2 linked regions of the Pedosphaera parvula Ellin514 genome follow. The protein of the gene in region 1 interacts with the protein of each later gene in a pairwise test. Links are inferred from orthologs where the notes say so. Each region holds a gene or a part of one and is shown in the gene's direction. Other genes may lie near its edges. The genes, in order: CFLAV_RS25410 and dnaX.

Region 1 (12,330 bases):
GATGTCGAGGCCATTTTGCTCTGCGAACGCCACCAATCCTTCCAGCCAGCCTGAGCTCAGAAGAACATCATTGTTCAGAATGACAACCCAATCTGCAGTGGTTGCTTTCACCCCTTGATTCCAGGCGGCAGCACAGCCTTTATTTTCCGGATTGCTGATGATCGTTGCCGAGGTGCAGGTGGAAAGAAATGCTGTCGTGCCATCAGACGAACCATTATTGACGATTACAATGACAACGTCAGGACTAATGGTTTTCCGCAGGCTTTCCAGGCAACCTTGCGTGTAATTCAACTGGTTAAAAACCGGGATGACAATGCCGACGCTCATGCCTACCGCTGGGCCACTAATTTGGATTTTGCGTGGATGCCTTGTTTGCGCGCCAGATTGGCAAAGGTTCCATTCGCATGGAGCAACTCATCAAAATGTCCTTCTTCGACGATGCGGCCATTGTCCATGACAATGATCTTATCCGTGTTGGTCAAAGTGGAAAGGCGATGGGCGATACAAATAACGGTCCGGTGTTCTGCCAATCGATCGATGGCTGCCTGCACTTCGCCTTCAGCCTTGGCATCCAGACTGGCGGTTGCTTCATCCAGGATGAGTATCGGGGCATTGCGCACAAATGCCCGCGCAATGCAAAGGCGCTGTTTCTGGCCGCCAGAAAGGTTTTTTCCCATTTCGCCCGGGCGAGTATCGTAACCTTTTGGCAGCGCCATGATGAAGTCATGGGCGTAAGCAGCTTTTGCAGCTGCCTCGATTTCCTCGCGGCTGGCACCCGGTTTCCCATTGGCGATGTTCTCAGCAATGGTCTGATCGAATAGCACGATATCCTGGCTTACCAGCGCCATTTGTGAGCGCATGTCGGTGACTGAAAGTTCCCGCACGTCATGACCATCGATCTTGATGACGCCGGAAACAGGGTCGTAGAAACGAAGAGTCAAACTTACCAAAGTGCTCTTGCCTGAGCCGCTTTCGCCAGCGATACCTAATTTCATACCTCGCGGTATCGTCAGGCTGAAGTTTTTGAGAGCGGGTCCTTTTCCTTCGTAAGCGAAGGTCACATTTTCAAAGGTTATCGCTTTCTGAAAGCTCTTTAACGGAATGGCGTCTACTTTTTCCTTAACGGTAGGCTGGAGCGCAAAAAGCTGAATCAACCGCTCTGCCCCCACGTTTGCCTGCTGAAAATACACAGGGATGCCGCCCAGCTTTTTAATGGGGGTATACATGCTAATGATACCAACCAAAAAGGCAGCCATATGAGGAATGTCGCGATGGGTTTTGCAAATGAAGATGATAACGACGCCCAAGCCCATTACGGAAAGGGTTTCGATGATCGGGTTGATCAGTTCCTTGGCCTGCACACTCTTCATTCCGATACGAACCAAACGTTCATAGATTCCTTTGAAACGCTGCATCTGAAAGGGTTCGAGGCAGAATGCTTTAACGACACGAATACTACTGTAGACTTCCACAACCAGGCTGTCCTGCCCGATGCCTTCCTGCACGCTCGATTTGAATGCCTTCTTGGCCTTTTTACTAAGAATGCGAATCGGAATAACAATGGTGGGTACAAACATCAGTGAAAGCAGCGTCAGTTTGGGGTCCATCCAAAAAAGCCCGGCTGCCACCCCGACAACTGTTATCGGTTCCTTGATCAGATCGGAAAAGCCCAAACTCATGCAGCGATAAAGCGCCTGGGTATCGCCATTTACCCTTCCCATTAAATCGCCGAGGGTGGATTTGTTGAAGAAATCCATCGAAAGTGAGTTCAGCTTGTGGAGCAAGTCCAGGCGCAGATCTTTGATGACCCGTTCACTGACCCAGGCCATGCAATAACTGTTCAGATAACCTACGCTGCCGCGAAAGAAAACCAGGATCGGCAGCAATAGCAAGCCGCCCAGAATTTGCCGCCACTTCAGCTCGGTATTAATCCTAGGCAGCCAGGGATCGACGACTGTTTCAACTGTCTGTTGGATTTGCTTTGCCTGTTCAGAAAAAATTCCCGGGGTTTTTTTACTGTCGGGCATCGCAGTCGACTCAGCCGGCGGCGTCAGGCGCGTAAACAAAGTCTTGGTCGCCCAGATAAAGCTGGCATTGGAAGCGCCGAACAGGAACCCCAACAGGATGCCTGCCATCAAGCGCCCCTTATAACGGCGCAGATAAGGCCAACCAAACTTAAAAATGCTCTTCAGATTATTCATCAAATATTGCCTTTTACATAGTTGAGGCTTCGGGCCATGTGTCAACTATTTTGCAGCCACTTTGGACGACGTTTTTCGCCGCCGTGATTGCTTTAAAGGCAGGTTCCATGTTACCAAGGGGAATTGCATAAGCAAGAAACGTCCTTGCGGTTCTCGCTGGTGAGTCTGCGGGTGTTTCAGAAAGTAATATAGTTTATAATGGATCAACCCATTCCATATCTGGATTTGGCGGCCCAAATGCGGCCGTTACGCAAGGAAATTGACGCAGTTATCGCTAAAGCTCTGGATAATTGCACTTTTTGCCTTGGACCCGATGTCGTCCAATTCGAAAAAGATTTCGCGGCCTATTGTGATGCCAAACATGCCTTGGGCTTCAATAGCGGCACCTCCGCTCTCCATGTGGCCATGTTGCTCCTGAATTTGAAGCCGGGCGACGAGGTCATCACCACCCCTTACACTTTTGTCGCAACCAGTTGGGCCATCTCTTACTGTGGTGCCACGCCGGTTTATGTGGATATTGATGAGACAACCTTCAACCTTGATCCCAAACTGGTTGAAAAAGCGATCACTCCCCGCACCAAAGCCATCCTGCCGGTTCATCTCTACGGTCAACCATGCGACCTCGACCCCTTGCTCGAAATTTGCCGCAAACACAACCTGGCGCTGGTCGAAGATGCCGCCCAAGCTCATGGGGCCAAGTACAAGGGAAAAAAGATTGGCACGTTTGGCGAAATTTCCTGTTTCAGCTTTTATCCCACCAAGAACGTGGGTGCCTGCGGTGAAGGCGGTGCGTTGGTCACCAATAACGATGCGTTTGCGACTCGTGCAAAATCATTGCGCGAGCATGGATCGACTGTGCGCTATTACCACGATGAGGTGGGCTATAATTACCGCATGGAAGGCATTCAAGGTGCCGTCCTCGGCGTGAAGCTCAAGTATCTGGAAAAGTGGAATCGTGAGCGCCGCCACGTGGCCATGCGTTATCATGAACTGTTGGCCGACACTCCGTTGCGTCTGCCTGCCGAAGGGCCTTACGCCGAAAGCATTTATCATCTCTACACAGTGCGCCACCCGAGCCGCGACGATCTCAAGAAGCACTTGGAAGCGCATAAGATTGGGTCCGCCCTGCATTATCCGCTCCCGCTTCATTTGCAGAAATGCTACGCTTCGCTTGGCTACAAACCGGGTGATTTCCCGATTGCCGAGCAAGCCGCGCGCGAGTGCCTGGTGTTGCCGATTTATCCGGAGCTGACCGACGAGCAAATCCAACGCGTCGCTTCCACCATCAAACAATTCTTCAACCAATGAAAGTTTTGGTTACCGGCGGGGCAGGGTTCATCGGCTCGCATTTAGCCGAAGCCCTCTGCCGTCGCGGTGCCAGGGTGGTGGTGCTCGATAATCTATCCTCGGGCAAAACTTCGAATCTGGATTGGAAGCGCAGCAGCGATGATCTGGAATGTATCCAAGGCGATGTCGCTGACGAACTGCTCGTAAAAGATCTTATTCAGGGCTGCGAATGGGTTTTTCATGAAGCGGCGATGACTTCGGTTCCAATTTCCGTAGCCAAGCCGCTGGAAACCCACCAACACAATGTCGATGGCACGTTGCGGCTGCTTATTTTGGCGCGGGCTGCAGGAGTAAAACGTTTCCTGTTTGCCTCTTCCTCCTCGATTTACGGAGATAGCCCGCTGACGTCGAAGCATGAATCCATGCCGCCAGCCCCGCTCTCGCCTTACGCCCTGCAGAAATTTGCTGCCGAAAAATACTGCCAGCTTTTCCACCAGTTGTATGACCTGCCGACGGTGAGTCTCCGCTACTTTAACGTATTTGGGCCGCGACAAGCATTCGATTCCCCGTATTCCGGCGTGATAGCGAAGTTTTGTACCTCCATGCTGCAAGGCCAGCCACCAACCATCTATGGTGACGGATTGCAATCCCGCGATTTCACCTATATCGAAAACGTGATTCAGGCCAATCTCGCTGCCGCCGAGGCTCCGTCCGACAAGGTTATCGGCAAGGTTTTCAATATCGCGGCTGGTCAGAGCATCTCCCTTTTGCAACTATTTCGCGAACTGAACCAACTCACTGGCCAGTCCTTGAAACCGCGATTTGAGCCCGCCCGTTTAGGCGATGTGAAGCACTCGCAAGCCGATATTTCAGCGGCAAAGCAGGCGCTTGGATACGAGCCAAAAGTGAACTGGCAGGCAGGGCTGAAACGGACGCTGGAGTTTTATCGCCAGCAATGATTTTCACTGCTGACTCTGATTTATGTCCAATGCATCCCAGAAAATTATTGTTGAGGACTACAATCCGGAATGGGCCAATCATTTTGAGGAATTAAAGAGGAGAATTTGGGGTGCGGTCTCTGATGTCGCGTTGTCCATTGAGCATGTCGGGAGCACGTCGGTGGTGGGGTTACCTGCGAAGCCTATCATTGATATCGACATCGTCATTTCATCCCATCAACAACTGGCTCCAGTTATCGAGCGACTTCGGAAGCTAGGCTATGAGCATCGTGGCTCCCTGGGAATTGAGGGACGGGACGCCTTCCGTGCTCCCGAGGGCGCCATCAAACATAATTTATATGTGTGTTTGCAAGGTTGTACCGCCCTCAAGAACCATCTCCTGCTGCGTGATCGTTTGCGACAGGATGCAAAGGCCCGTTCTCAATACGGAGAACCCAAAAAGAGTCTCGCCCTTAAGTTTGCCGATTCGATAGACGACTACGTGGAAGGCAAAACATCTTTCATTTTAAGTTTGCTTCCAGATGATGGCTTTCAAACCGAAGAACTTGATGTAATCCGGGCTGTTAATAAGGCTCCTGCCAGGAAATAAGTATCCTGCTGCGGCCAACTTTGCAGTGACTTTATCACTCTTCTTAAATCACTCGATTAGTTACTCACAATCAGCCGTTTAAAATGCGAATATCTTTTCCCCGCCAAGTCTTGCGCGACACTGACCACGGACATTAAACTAAGCACATGTCGCACGCTGACTTTGTCCATTTACATCTGCACACCGAGTATTCGCTGCTCGATGGTGCCTGCCGGCTTGACCGGTTGATGGACAAGGCGCATGAGTTGAAATTTCCTTCCCTGGCCATCACCGATCACGGGGTTCTCTTTGGTGCCATCGATTTCTACAAAGCCGCGCGTGACAAGGGCATCAAGCCGATCATCGGTTGCGAAGTTTATGTCGCTCCCCATAGTCGCACTGAAAAGAAAAGCGCCAACGGTGGTCGCGATGTTTATAACCACCTGGTTCTGCTGGCGAAGGATGAGATCGGTTACAAGAACCTGATCAAGTTGGTCACCGCCGCGCATCTCGAAGGTTATTACTACAAGCCGCGTATTGATAAGGAAATCCTCGCCGCGAACAAGGAAGGCTTGATTGCGTTGTCCGGTTGTTTGGCGAGTGAAATTCCGGAAGCCATCATGAAGGACAATCTTCAGAAGGCGCGTGATGGCATTGATTGGTTCAAGCAAACACTTGGGGCGGAAAACTTTTATCTCGAACTGCAAAACCACGGCATCCCCGAACAGGCGAAGGTCAATAAACATCTGATTCCATGGGCCAAGGAATTTGGGCTGAAGCTCGTCGCTTCCAACGATGTTCATTACATCGAAAAAGGGCATTCGCATGCGCACGACTGTTTGATTTGTATCGGCACGCAAACCCAGTTGGCTGACACCAAGCGCATGAAATATGTGGAGGAGCAGTTCTATCTGCGCTCCGCCGAGGAAATGAAGGCGCGTTTTGCCGAGATCCCCGAGGCAGTGCAAAACACGCTCGAAGTGGCTGAGAAGTGCAACCTGGAAGTTGAATTTGGCAAGTTGCATTATCCCGTGTTCGATCCACCCGAGGCTTATACTCGCGAGGGATATTTACGCAAGCTGCTGGCTGAAGGTTTGCATCGCCGTTACACAATGCATGTGCGGGCGGAAGGCCAGGAATTCATCGTGGAAGGCATTGACGATGCGCGTCGCCTGCCGACCTATAAAGTCCAAAGTCCTGACGCTAAAGTTCAAGGTAATGGAAACGGCCATCATGTGGACGAACCCATAACCAATCTGGAAGATCCTGCGGTCAAGGAAGCGGTGAAGGCAGTGATTGATCGTTTGCAGATGGAATTGAAGGTCATCGAGAAGACCGGGTTCATCAGTTACTTTTTGATTGTCGGTGATTTCGTGCGGTACGGACGTGAACAAGGTATTTCCTGCGTGGCTCGTGGTTCCGCTGCCGGTTCGCTCGTCACCTATTTGTTGGAAATCGCGAACGTCGATCCGATCCGCTATGCACTGCTCTTCGAACGATTCCTCAATCCTGAACGTGTTAATCCGCCTGACATCGACATCGATTTTGCTGATGACCGCCGTGCGGACGTGATCGAGTACGTGCGTAAGAAGTATGGTAATTCGTCCGTGGCGCAAATCGTGACGTTCGGCACGATGGGCGCGAAGTCGGTGCTGCGTGACGTGGGTCGTGTGATGGGACTTGGCTATGGCGATTGCGATCGTCTCGCCAAGATGATTCCCAACGAACTGAAGATGGACTTGCACAAGGCGTTGAAGCAATCGCCGGATCTCAAGGCCGCTTACGATACTGAAGAGGTGACGCGCGAATTGATTGATACGGCTTTTGCCCTGGAAGACATCACGCGCAATTCTTCCGTGCATGCGGCCGGCGTGGTCATCGGCGACCAGCCATTGGTGAACCTGCTGCCGCTGAAGCAGGACGAAGAGGGTACATTGGTCACGCAGTACGCGATGAATCCAGTGGGCGAACTCGGCCTGCTGAAGATGGACTTTCTCGGGTTGAAGACGCTGACGGTCATTCGCAATACCTGCGAGATGATCAAAGCGACCAAGGGCGTTGATGTTCCCATCGACAACCTGCCGCTCGATGACAAGAAGACTTACGACCTGCTGAACAACGCGCGGACGTTGGGTGTGTTCCAGTTGGAATCTGGTGGCATGCGCGATTTGTGTCGCAAGTTCCAGATTGGTTCGGTCGAGCACATCACGGCGTTGGTGGCGCTTTATCGCCCCGGTCCGATGGACCTGATTCCGGAATTCATCAAGCGCCGTCATGGCGAGGTGAAGATTGAATATGAGCATCCGCTGCTCGAAAAAATTTGCAGTGAGACGTACGGGATCATGGTTTACCAGGAGCAGGTGATGCAGGCGGCTCAGTATCTCGCCGGTTACACGCTCGGCGGCGCCGATTTGCTGCGTCGCGCGATGGGCAAGAAAAAGGTCGAGGAAATGCAGAAGCAGCGCGAGACCTTCGTGAAAGGTGCCGCCAGCATTAATAAAATTCCGGCGGCCAAGGCAAACCAGATCTTCGATTTGCTTGAAAAATTTGCCGGTTACGGTTTCAACAAATCGCACGCCGCTGCTTATGCCATCGTGGCCTATCAGACCGCTTATCTGAAGGCGAATTACCCGGTGGAATTCCTCAGCGCCATGATGACGAACGACATGGCGGACACGAGCAAGTTGACTGAGTTCATCGCGGAAGCGCGTTCGATGGGTATTGAAGTGCTGCCGCCCGATGTCAACGAAAGCCAGGTGGCGTTCGCGCCGGCGCGGAATGGCGAGGTGATTCGGTTCGGTTTGGCGGCGATCAAAGGCGTTGGTGAAATTGCGGTGCAAAGCATTCTGGATGCGCGCAAAGCGGGTGGGGAATTTACTTCGCTGGGAGATATGTGCCAGCGCGTGGATATTCGCACCGTCAATCGCAAGGTGCTGGAAGCGCTAATCAAGTCCGGTGCGTGCGATGCATTTAAGGAAACCCGGTCGACCATGTACGCGCATATCGACAAGGCGTTGACCCGTGCCGCAGGCATCATTCAAGATCGTCAACGTGGGCAGAGTTCCATGTTCGACATGCTGGAAGAAAACCGGGAGGACAAGCCGGAAGTGGTCGCCAAGCTGCCTGAATGGCCCGAGCACGAGTTGTTGCAGGCGGAGAAGGAACTGCTTGGATTCTATGTCACCGGTCATCCGATCAATCCCTATGTTCCACTACTCGAAAAGTATGCGCTGACGAAGATCGCCGAACTGCCCAAGTTGGAGAATCGGGCACTGACCCGCATCGGTGGTTTGGTGTCGGTGGTGCAGCAAGGGGTTTCCAAAAAGAGCAACAAGCCTTATGCCATGGTGACGCTGGAGGATTTGGACGGCACGGTTCAACTCCTTTGCATGAACGAGAATTACGACAAGTATCGACACCTGTTTGTGGTGAACAATGCGCTGCTCGTGATCGGCGAAGTGAGTGCGGGAGAAGATAAGCCGAAAATTTTTCCACAGGAAATCATGTTGCTGGAAGATGCGCCAAGGAAATACACCAAGCAGGTATTTTTCCGCCTCGATGCCGCCCATCTGGATGAGAATAAGATTCAATCACTCTTCGAACTGGCCACGGCGCATCCGGGACGATGCCCGTTATTTTTGCGTTTCCGTCAGGCAACCGGCGAATACGTTTATATCGAGACGCATGAGAAGTATTCTGTGACGCCTTCGTTGAAACTCGAAAAAGCGGCTGCTGAGCAATTCGGCGATCAAACCTATTTTGTAAAAGTGGATACTTCCCTGCCTGAACGCACTCAGCGTCGCTGGGAGAAGAAGGGCGGTTCGGATAACGGCGACGAATAATTTCTTAGCTTGGCTGATGTTTTGTGTCGGACACGAGGGCGCGGTTAGTTCGAATCTTTTCGCTTAAATATGTTCAGGTAAACATCCATGACCTTCCGGCTGGTTTTGATGTCATCACCCCAACGCAAACTGGATTGGCCATCCGGAAGAATCTCAAGGAGGCCGACTTTATTGTAATGGGTTTGCAAATACTTTGCTGACCAGTTGAAGATGAGCGGCTCGGAGGTCTGGCGCACGATCCAGGAATCTCCGTCCTCCACGGACACTATATAATCCGGTTGGGTGGTTTCGATTTCACTGATCAGTTCCCGCTGCATTTGCAAAGCATAGGGCTGTAGTTCCATCAGGGCGTAGGTATAGATGTATCCCGTGGCGGAGTGTCGCTGTGAATAGAAATAAATTTGCGGTTCCGAACCCAGGACTGCAATGCGCGCATTGTCGGGGGAATGGGCTTTCAAATACTGGGCGATCTGTACGGATTCCGGAAAGGCGCTGCGTGGATAAAGCAATCGGCAGGCTTGAGCAGGTGAGGATTGAAAGAAGAGCGCGCGTTCATGGAAAAGGCGTCCGGCGAGGAAAATTAAAAGCAGAGCGACTGGCAGGGCAGCGGGAATTCTGCTCTGCGCGCGCAGGAGATATTCCCGGGCGGAGATGACCAATACCCCGGTCAGCATGGCGACTGCCGGTAATAAAAGAACATAGTAATGGGGGCGGAAATTGAAATTTGGAAAAATCGTGAGGACAGAACAAACAAAAAATCCGGTGGAGAATATCGCCACCGTGCGATCCGCTTTGCGCCAAAGAATCACCAGACCCAGCACTGCAGCCCATGCCAGTGGGTATAGCACGTGAGGAGTGCTGCCCGCCAGGTTCTTAAACACCTCCAAATTCCCGGGGTATTCAGTCGCATACTCGCGCGCATATTTGATCGTCCAAAACCAGAATTTGTCCAGAACGCCCGCTTTCCAAAGCAGAAGCACCGTAAGTGCCAGTGGAGTGGCTATTCCCAGAGCAAGCATTGTTGCCTGCACGCCAAGCTGCCTCAATTTGAGTGGACGTGCGTTGCGATAGATCAAGTAACTTCCCGCAAACAAAATAAAAAATGCACCGTGTTGTTTCATGAGCACGGAAAACCCCAGTAGCACTCCGCTCGCAAAGAGGCTCAGACTGGATCGGCGATTAATGCCATGCAGGAGCAGCAGCAAACCTCCCAGTGCAGGGAGAATGACAAAATGAGTCGCGTGAGCCACTGGACCCAGGACTTCCGCGCTGAGTGAAAGATAGGCATAAAGGGCTGCTGCAATGAGTCCCGCTCTTTTATCCGATAGCCGTGCGGTTAAAAAATAAACCAGCAAAATGGCTCCAGCATTAACAATCAAAAGTCCGAGATGGATCCCGGTTGGGGTCTGCCCGAACAGGGCCATAAGCAGAGCATAGGCAGCGTAGGTTCCCGGAAACTTCATGTTGTAGGCGAGTTGATAGGGTGGAATGCCCTGGAGCATGAGTTGCCCGGCGTAGGCGTATTCCCCTTCATCCCGTTCCAAGGGCAGTTCGCGCAAGCGGAAACGAATGGCTGCTGTAACCAGCAATATCAGAATCAACAGTCCATAGATCCACAAGGGTGATAAAGAACGCGAGGCAGGCACCTTCACGGATTTCGTTTTTACAGTGTCAATCAACGCGGATTATGATTCAGTTCTCTCCAGAGATGCGTCAATAACGAAATCCCTTTGCACGCCAAACCAGTGGAATGAATTTCTTGCGCAAACAATTATGGGACCTTTAAAAATTAAGAGCGGACCAGGACCCAACGGCCGCCAGGGAGTCTGGGTGGAATTTGATGTTAATGACCAGCCAACCTTTGTGCCGAACGAAGACTGGGTGGGCGTGGACCTGGATGGCACGTTGTCACGCACCGATAATCCGGGACATTTCGAGCCGCCTTATCCTATTGGCGAACCGGTGATGGCCATGATTGAGATGATCCATAGCCTGAAGGCAGCAGGCGTGACGGTGAAGATATTTTCAGCGCGTGCGTGTGAAGCTGCCAATATTCCAATCATCCAAGCCTGGGCGGTGAAGCATGGTTTGGGGCACATGGAGGTTACGAATCAGAAGGATTTCAGATTGATCCGATTCTACGATGATCGTGCGATTCAAATTTGCCTAAACCAGGGTGTCTCGATAGCAGCGGCACTCAGTGGCAACAAGATATTCCAGACGGAATCGCAACGGTTTTATCAATCCTGAGTTGAGCACTGATATTTCAGGGAAATAAAAAAGGGCGGCCATTGCTGGCCGCCCATCAGAATCAGTGATCCGGCTGCTTATGCAGTTTGAGGTTCCTTACGTGGAGCATCTTTCGCGGAGTCCCCTTCACTGGCAATGTGAACGACCTTATAACCGCCTTGGGTTTTGAAATAGATCAGCAGCAGCAGATAAATGCCTGCCATGGTCGCGGGTATAATAGAGTCCACCTTCAAGGTTTCCCGGTTACCCGAGATGTAGGCGCTCACCACCGTCTGTTGATCGGGGGTACGTTTGTCAGCCGGTATAGCATTAACTGCTTCCAACTTTTGGCCATCAATGCCGTGAACTTCACTAAAGATAAGCCACTTGCTGGGGGTGGGAGCCTTGTATTCGGCATAAATGGCAGGATTTGCATGTTGCAGCGTTTCACCGGAGAAACGGTCCTTGGCATAACCGAGCCCTGGAGAACCCACCAAACCTGCTGACATCATGCCCAAGCCACCCATGATCGAAATCGCGACTGCGCCGCAACGCGGGAATCGATCTGAAGTGACTGCGAGCATCGTAGGCCAGAAGAAAGTCTTGCCGAGAGCATAGACTGTGAGAGCCAGCAGGGCTCCAGCGAAGCTGGTGACATTGCTGACCATGTTCAAGCCAATGCAGGCAAGGATGGCGCAAACAACCAAAATACCAACTGGTTTTAGACCGAGCTTGTGCTCGATAAAATGTCCACAGAATCGGAGGCCGAACATGAGCGCTGAGGTGAAGATGAACAGTTTGGTGCCATCGCCCGGAGCGAGAATCGCGTCTTCAATATTTTGAATCCAGCCATCTGTTCCCAACTCGACCGCGCCAACCAGAACATGTGTGATGAAGAGCACAAACAATAATGGAGCACCCAATGTCCAGCGACTCGCTCCACCGAACATTAGGAGGATTGCGCCGCCAACCGCAGCTGAAATATAGAACCAGGTTTGGCCGCCGAAGAAAGTTTCGTTGCCGGTGAAACCAGCCAGAAGCGGTCCAAGACCATCTTTGAAGAAGAGGAAAATAAACAAACCGACCACGGCGGCACCCAAAATGCCGACATCACGGAGCATTTCGCCCAATTTAAGACCCTTGGCCGAGGCTTCCGATTTTGGAAACTTCTGACCGAGGAAAAGAACTCCATAGATGGCTGCAGGAATCAGGAAGCAGCCTAACTGCAACTTCCAGCTTTGACT
Region 2 (5,046 bases), on another replicon or contig:
TATCAGATTGGAACCGGCGGTCTATTGCTGGAGTTCTTGTGGATGAGTGGCTGGGAGGTCGGGTTAAGTCGCCTTAAGTCGCGCTATCTCGGGTTATCTCGGGCTAACTCGTGTTAAAAATTATGAATTTGGAGGACGGAATGAATGAAAAGACTTTGGAATCGCGAAAGTCCTTTCGGACGGGCGATAAGCCAACTACGCGAAAGAGGAAGATTCTGCTTTCCGCCGGGAATGGAACCGAGTGTGCCAGTCAACGGCAGTTTTCGACCGATAATGCCATTTTGGAAAGGACTTCTTGCCAGGCGTCAGGCGTCGGAGGTGAGTTTTTAATTCATATGTGGGCCAGAGTTCGGAGGGTCACGGGGAATTGCGAGTTGAAAATCGGAAGGTATCGGAAGGTATCGGAAGGTATCGGAAGGTATCGGAAGGTATCGGAAGGTATCGGAAGGTATCGGAAGGTATCGGAAGGTATCGGAAGGTATCGGAAGGTATCGGAAGGTATCGGAAGGTATCGGAAGGTATCGGAAGGTATCGGAAGGTTAAACAATTATCAGATTTTCAGATTATCAAATTATCGGATTGGCATTCAGGCAGGGGGCGTTGGGCAAAAGGATTTTTTGAAGGAAAGGAAGTGGGAAGTGGCAGTCAACGGCAGTTACTGGCAGTTGATGGCGTTTCGAAAGGTTTATTGGACTGCAATCAAAGAGCACAATGGAACTTTGGCTTTTGGAAAGGTTTGGCAATGAACTACAAAGGGTTAAAGAAATGGATGATGCGACAGGAATTCTCCTTGATGAAGTGCGCGGGTTGGGGCAAGTTGTTTGCTGCCAGGGCCCATGGAATGTGGACTTACAAATCCCGCCAGGGCAGGAATGCAGCAACGGTAGTTTGCTCTGCATCCGCCGTGGTCACCCTGGCATTTAATTTATTTTGGAACGTGGAGTGCGGAATGCGGACTGGAGCGGAAATCCACCGGGTTCCGCATTTTGCACAATAGGTTACAATGGTTCTGAACGTATGTCCTATCAAGTCATAGCTCGCAAATATCGGCCGCAACGGTTCTCGGATGTGGTTGGGCAGGAGCATGTCTCGCAGACGCTGAGCAATGCGATCGCGTCGAACCGGATTGCGCATGCTTATTTGTTCGTGGGGCCGCGAGGGACGGGAAAGACAACGATCGCGCGCATTTTTGCGAAGTGCCTGAATTGCACGGGCGGTCCGAAGGTGGATTTTCCGGATGATGATCCGCGTTGCCAGGAGATTACGGAGGGGCGGTCGCTGGATGTGTTGGAAATCGACGGCGCGAGTAATCGTGGCATTGAGGAAATTCGGGAACTGAGAGATACGGTCAAATACGCACCGGCGACGTCGAAGTTCAAGATTTACATTATTGACGAAGTGCACATGTTGACGAAGGAGGCTTTCAACGCGCTGTTAAAGACGTTGGAAGAACCGCCGGCGCATGTGAAGTTCATGTTTGCGACGACGGAGCCGGAGAAGGTTTTGCCGACGATTTTGTCGCGGTGTCAGCGGTTCGATTTGCGGCGGATTCCATCGGCGTTGATCACGAAGCATTTGGCGCATATTTCGAAACTGGAGAAGGTGAAGATTGACTCGGGGGCGTTGGATGCGATTGCGCGCGGGGCTGAAGGCGGTATGCGCGACGCGGAGTCGACGCTGGATCAGTTGATCAGCTTTTGCGGAGATAAGATTGAAGAAGCGGATGTGCTGTCGATGTTCGGGTTGACGGCGCGCGGACAGATTTTGGGGTTGTCGAAGTCGATTCTAGCGGGTCAGGCGGATGTGGCCTTGCGCGAGCTGAATGATTTGTCGAAGAACGGAAAGGATTTGGGGCGGCTGGTTTCGGACTTGCTGAATCATTTCCGGAATTTGTTGATCTTCCAGGTTTCAAAGGGCGATCTCGGGCTGTTGGAGGTGAGTGAAGCGGAAGCTGCGTCGCTTTCGGAGCAAGGTGCGGGATCGAGCACGGATGCATTGACGCGAATCATGGAAGTGTTGAGTGACTGCGAGATGCGGTTGCGCGATGCGTCGTCGAAGAAGATTTTGGTTGAGGTGGCATTGCTGAAGGCGATTGAAGCGCGGAATGCGGTGAGCATTGATAATGTGTTGCAGCAGTTGCAACAATTGAGGAATGGCGGCGGCGGAGCGAATGCGCCGGTTCAGGCTGCGACGCCGGTAAGGGTTTTGACGGCGGCTCCGGTAGTGGCTCAGGCATCCGCAACGGCGCGCCCACAGGTTGTTACGGAGCCGGTGCAACCGGTTGCGCCATCTGCGCCAGCAAGGTTGGCAGAAACGGCACTTGGAACGGCATCGACGAGGATGCCAGCGGGCGATGGGAATCTCGATCAACTTTGGGGCAACCTGGTGGAGGCAGTGGGAAAGGCGAGCCCATTTGCGAAGAGTTATTTCCTGGAGGCGCATCCGGTTTCGATGTCGAAGACGTTGTTCACAATCGGTTTTGATCCTGAATTTGCGGACCACATCGGGTTTGTGGATAACGCGAAGAATCATGCGTTGTTGCAGACAAAGTTGGGTGAGCTGGGTTATCATGGGATGCAGATCAAGTTTGTAAAAGCCGAGCGTCCGACTGGCTGGGCTTTGCATCCCGCTGAGGCAGTTCCTCAACCGGCAAATGCCCCTGCACAGGCTGCATCCGTATCAGCAAAACCGGCGAACAAGACTCCTGTGGGAGCACCGGCGGCTCCCCAGGCAGCCAGGGAAAGACCTGCTCCGATGGTGTTTAACAAGGAAGATTTCAAGAATGACCCGTTGATCAAGAAAGCTTTGGAAGTATTTAAAGGGACGATCGTTGAGGTCCGGGCCTAGGCCATGAGGAAGGAGGAGCCGATTCCGACCAAAAGGCGCTTGCATCCTGATGAAAATGGCGTAACTGAAATAATCATAACAAACGCATTGAACAAAAAGATTTAATATGTCGAGCATTGGCAAACTAATGAAACAGGCTGCGCGTATGCAGCAGCAGATGGAAGAAATTCAAGCCCAATTGGCCGCCCGCACAGTCGAGGCGACGAGCGGAGGCGGAGCCGTAAAAGTGGTTGCGAGATGTGATGGGACCCTGGCTTCGATCAAAGTGGATCCACAGGCTTTGAATCCCGCGGATGCGCAATTGGTCGAGGACATGATTCTGACTGCGACCAACCAGGCGCTGGCCCAGGCCAAGGATATTTCCAACAAGGAAATGGGCAAGGTCACCTCCGGTTTCAATCTGCCCGGTTTGACCTAAGAGAATCAACTGTTTCTGGAGTGCGAGTGACTGGCTCCGGTTATTTTATTTTTGCATGGCTTCATTACCTGAACCTATCACGACGTTGACCGGTATCCTGAGCAGATTGCCGGGGATCGGTCCGCGCTCAGCCGAGCGGCTGGCTTTGCATCTGGTTCAGAGTGATGTGAGCGAGGTGAAGCAGTTGGCCCAGATTCTAGTCGAGGCGCGTGAACGGATCCAAACCTGCCCCATCTGCGGGTCGCTGACGGAGCAGACACCCTGCTCCATTTGTAGTGATGAGCGCCGAGATGGCGGTTTGATCTGTTTGGTGGAAAGGCCAACAGACATTATTTCAATCGAAAAATCTGGCACGTTCCATGGCCGATATCATGTTTTAGGCGGCAAGATTTCTCCCTTGAACGGTGTGGGGCCGGAAGATCTCAGAATAAGCGAATTGGAATCCCGGCTATCACAAGAGCCGATTAAGGAGATTGTTGTCGCCTTGGGAACGGACGTTGAAGGCGATGCCACCAGTAATTATCTGGCCAAGAAACTGGCGCGTCCAGGATTGAGAATCAGCCGGATTGCGCACGGATTGCCAGCTGGAAGTGGATTGGAATTCGCCGATGAGTTGACTCTTACGCATGCTCTCGCCGGGCGTCGCGAGATGGAATAAGTTTTCTCCAAACTTTACGATTCATGAATCTGCCAGAAGTTGTTGTCTTCGATTTGGGAAAGGTGTTGGTTGACTTTGATTATGGAATTGTGGCCCGGAAACTCGCTGCCCGCGGCACAATCAGCGCCGCAGAAGTCCAGAAGTTCATCGATCACTCTCCCCTGCTCTTTCGATATGAGACGGGCCTCATGACCAAGCAGGAGTTCTTTCAATCAGTTTCGAAGGAGACGGGATTCTGCGGTGATCTGGAGGAGTTTAGCAGGATTTTTGCGGATATCTTCGAGCCCATTCCACGGATGATTGAGTTGCACCGTTCACTAAGAACGAAAGGCATTCCCACGTTTATATTCTCGAATACAAACGAGATTGCTGTGGCTCACATTCGGAAGAGTTACCCGTTTTTCGCCAATTTCGACGGCTACATTCTCTCTTACCAGCATGGCGTCATGAAACCGCAGGCAGGGTTATATGAAGTCGTGGAGCGGGAAACGAAGCGTCGTAATTCGGAGATTCTTTATTTGGATGACCGTGCGGAAAACGTCACGGCGGGTGCTGCGCGGGGCTGGCAGGTAGTGCTCCAGGAATCTCCCGAGAAAACCTGGGACGCATTGAGAACCATTGGGTTGGTCAACTAGGCATTAGCGAGACTCAGGATTGAGGATTGCTTTTGTCGGGACCAAAAAGATTCTGCAACGGATAATCCGGGTCGCCAATGGAGAGCAATCGGTCAGACATATCATTCAGAGCGCGACGTGTGGTTTGGAATCGCTCCGACAAAGTCATCAGCACACTTTCCATATGATAACGCTGAGCAAGTCGATGTTCACCCGCAATGCGGTAATGCGTCCGGCCGAGTTGGTCGTAATACTTCAAGTCGGGAAAACCACGCACTTCAGCGCGGAAACGAATCCGGTCTGGGAAAACACCCGAAAGGAACAATGAATAATTCCCAATGTGCATGCGGATGAGGAAACTTGTTCTGTCATCCGCCGTCTGCAAGGCGGAAATCATTTCGAAGAAATAATCCAAGGGATTCAACTGGCCAGGCAGAATGCACTGGGAACTGCGAGCCTCAGAAAAAGCGGACAGCAGTTCGGCAACGTAATCGGCCACCTGACGATCG

The links.
Region 2: the proteins of CFLAV_RS25410 (region 1) and dnaX interact in binary tests that used the Escherichia coli proteins (3 or more experiments, as listed by UniProt). The link is inferred for Pedosphaera parvula Ellin514 from one-to-one orthologs.

The regions. Positions count from the first base shown.
Region 1 is NZ_ABOX02000047.1:35,328-47,657, reverse strand. The notes cover bases 4,867-9,057. They hold CFLAV_RS25410 (DNA polymerase III subunit alpha), read left to right. Parts: upstream 4,867-5,182; coding sequence 5,183-8,857; downstream 8,858-9,057. Other genes in these bases: CFLAV_RS25405 (glycosyltransferase family 39 protein), read right to left, coding at 8,902-9,057; CFLAV_RS25415 (GrpB family protein), read left to right, coding at 4,867-5,036. Outside these bases: CFLAV_RS25435 (glycosyltransferase family 2 protein), read right to left, coding at 1-327; CFLAV_RS25430 (ABC transporter ATP-binding protein), read right to left, coding at 330-2,201; CFLAV_RS25425 (DegT/DnrJ/EryC1/StrS family aminotransferase), read left to right, coding at 2,400-3,509; CFLAV_RS25420 (SDR family oxidoreductase), read left to right, coding at 3,506-4,447; more of CFLAV_RS25415, read left to right, coding at 4,470-4,866; more of CFLAV_RS25405, read right to left, coding at 9,058-10,536; CFLAV_RS25400 (hypothetical protein), read left to right, coding at 10,631-11,107; CFLAV_RS25395 (MFS transporter), read right to left, coding at 11,185-12,330. UniProt on the Escherichia coli protein: DNA polymerase III is a complex, multichain enzyme responsible for most of the replicative synthesis in bacteria. This DNA polymerase also exhibits 3' to 5' exonuclease activity. The alpha chain is the DNA polymerase catalytic subunit.
Region 2 is NZ_ABOX02000040.1:62,509-67,554, forward strand. The notes cover bases 531-3,432. They hold dnaX (DNA polymerase III subunit gamma/tau), read left to right. Parts: upstream 531-1,017; coding sequence 1,018-2,847; downstream 2,848-3,432. Other genes in these bases: CFLAV_RS23580 (hypothetical protein), read left to right, coding at 531-746; CFLAV_RS23595 (YbaB/EbfC family nucleoid-associated protein), read left to right, coding at 2,954-3,265; recR (recombination mediator RecR), read left to right, coding at 3,321-3,432. In the rest of the region: more of CFLAV_RS23580, read left to right, coding at 123-530; more of recR, read left to right, coding at 3,433-3,923; CFLAV_RS23605 (HAD family hydrolase), read left to right, coding at 3,947-4,558. UniProt on the Escherichia coli protein: Part of the beta sliding clamp loading complex, which hydrolyzes ATP to load the beta clamp onto primed DNA to form the DNA replication pre-initiation complex.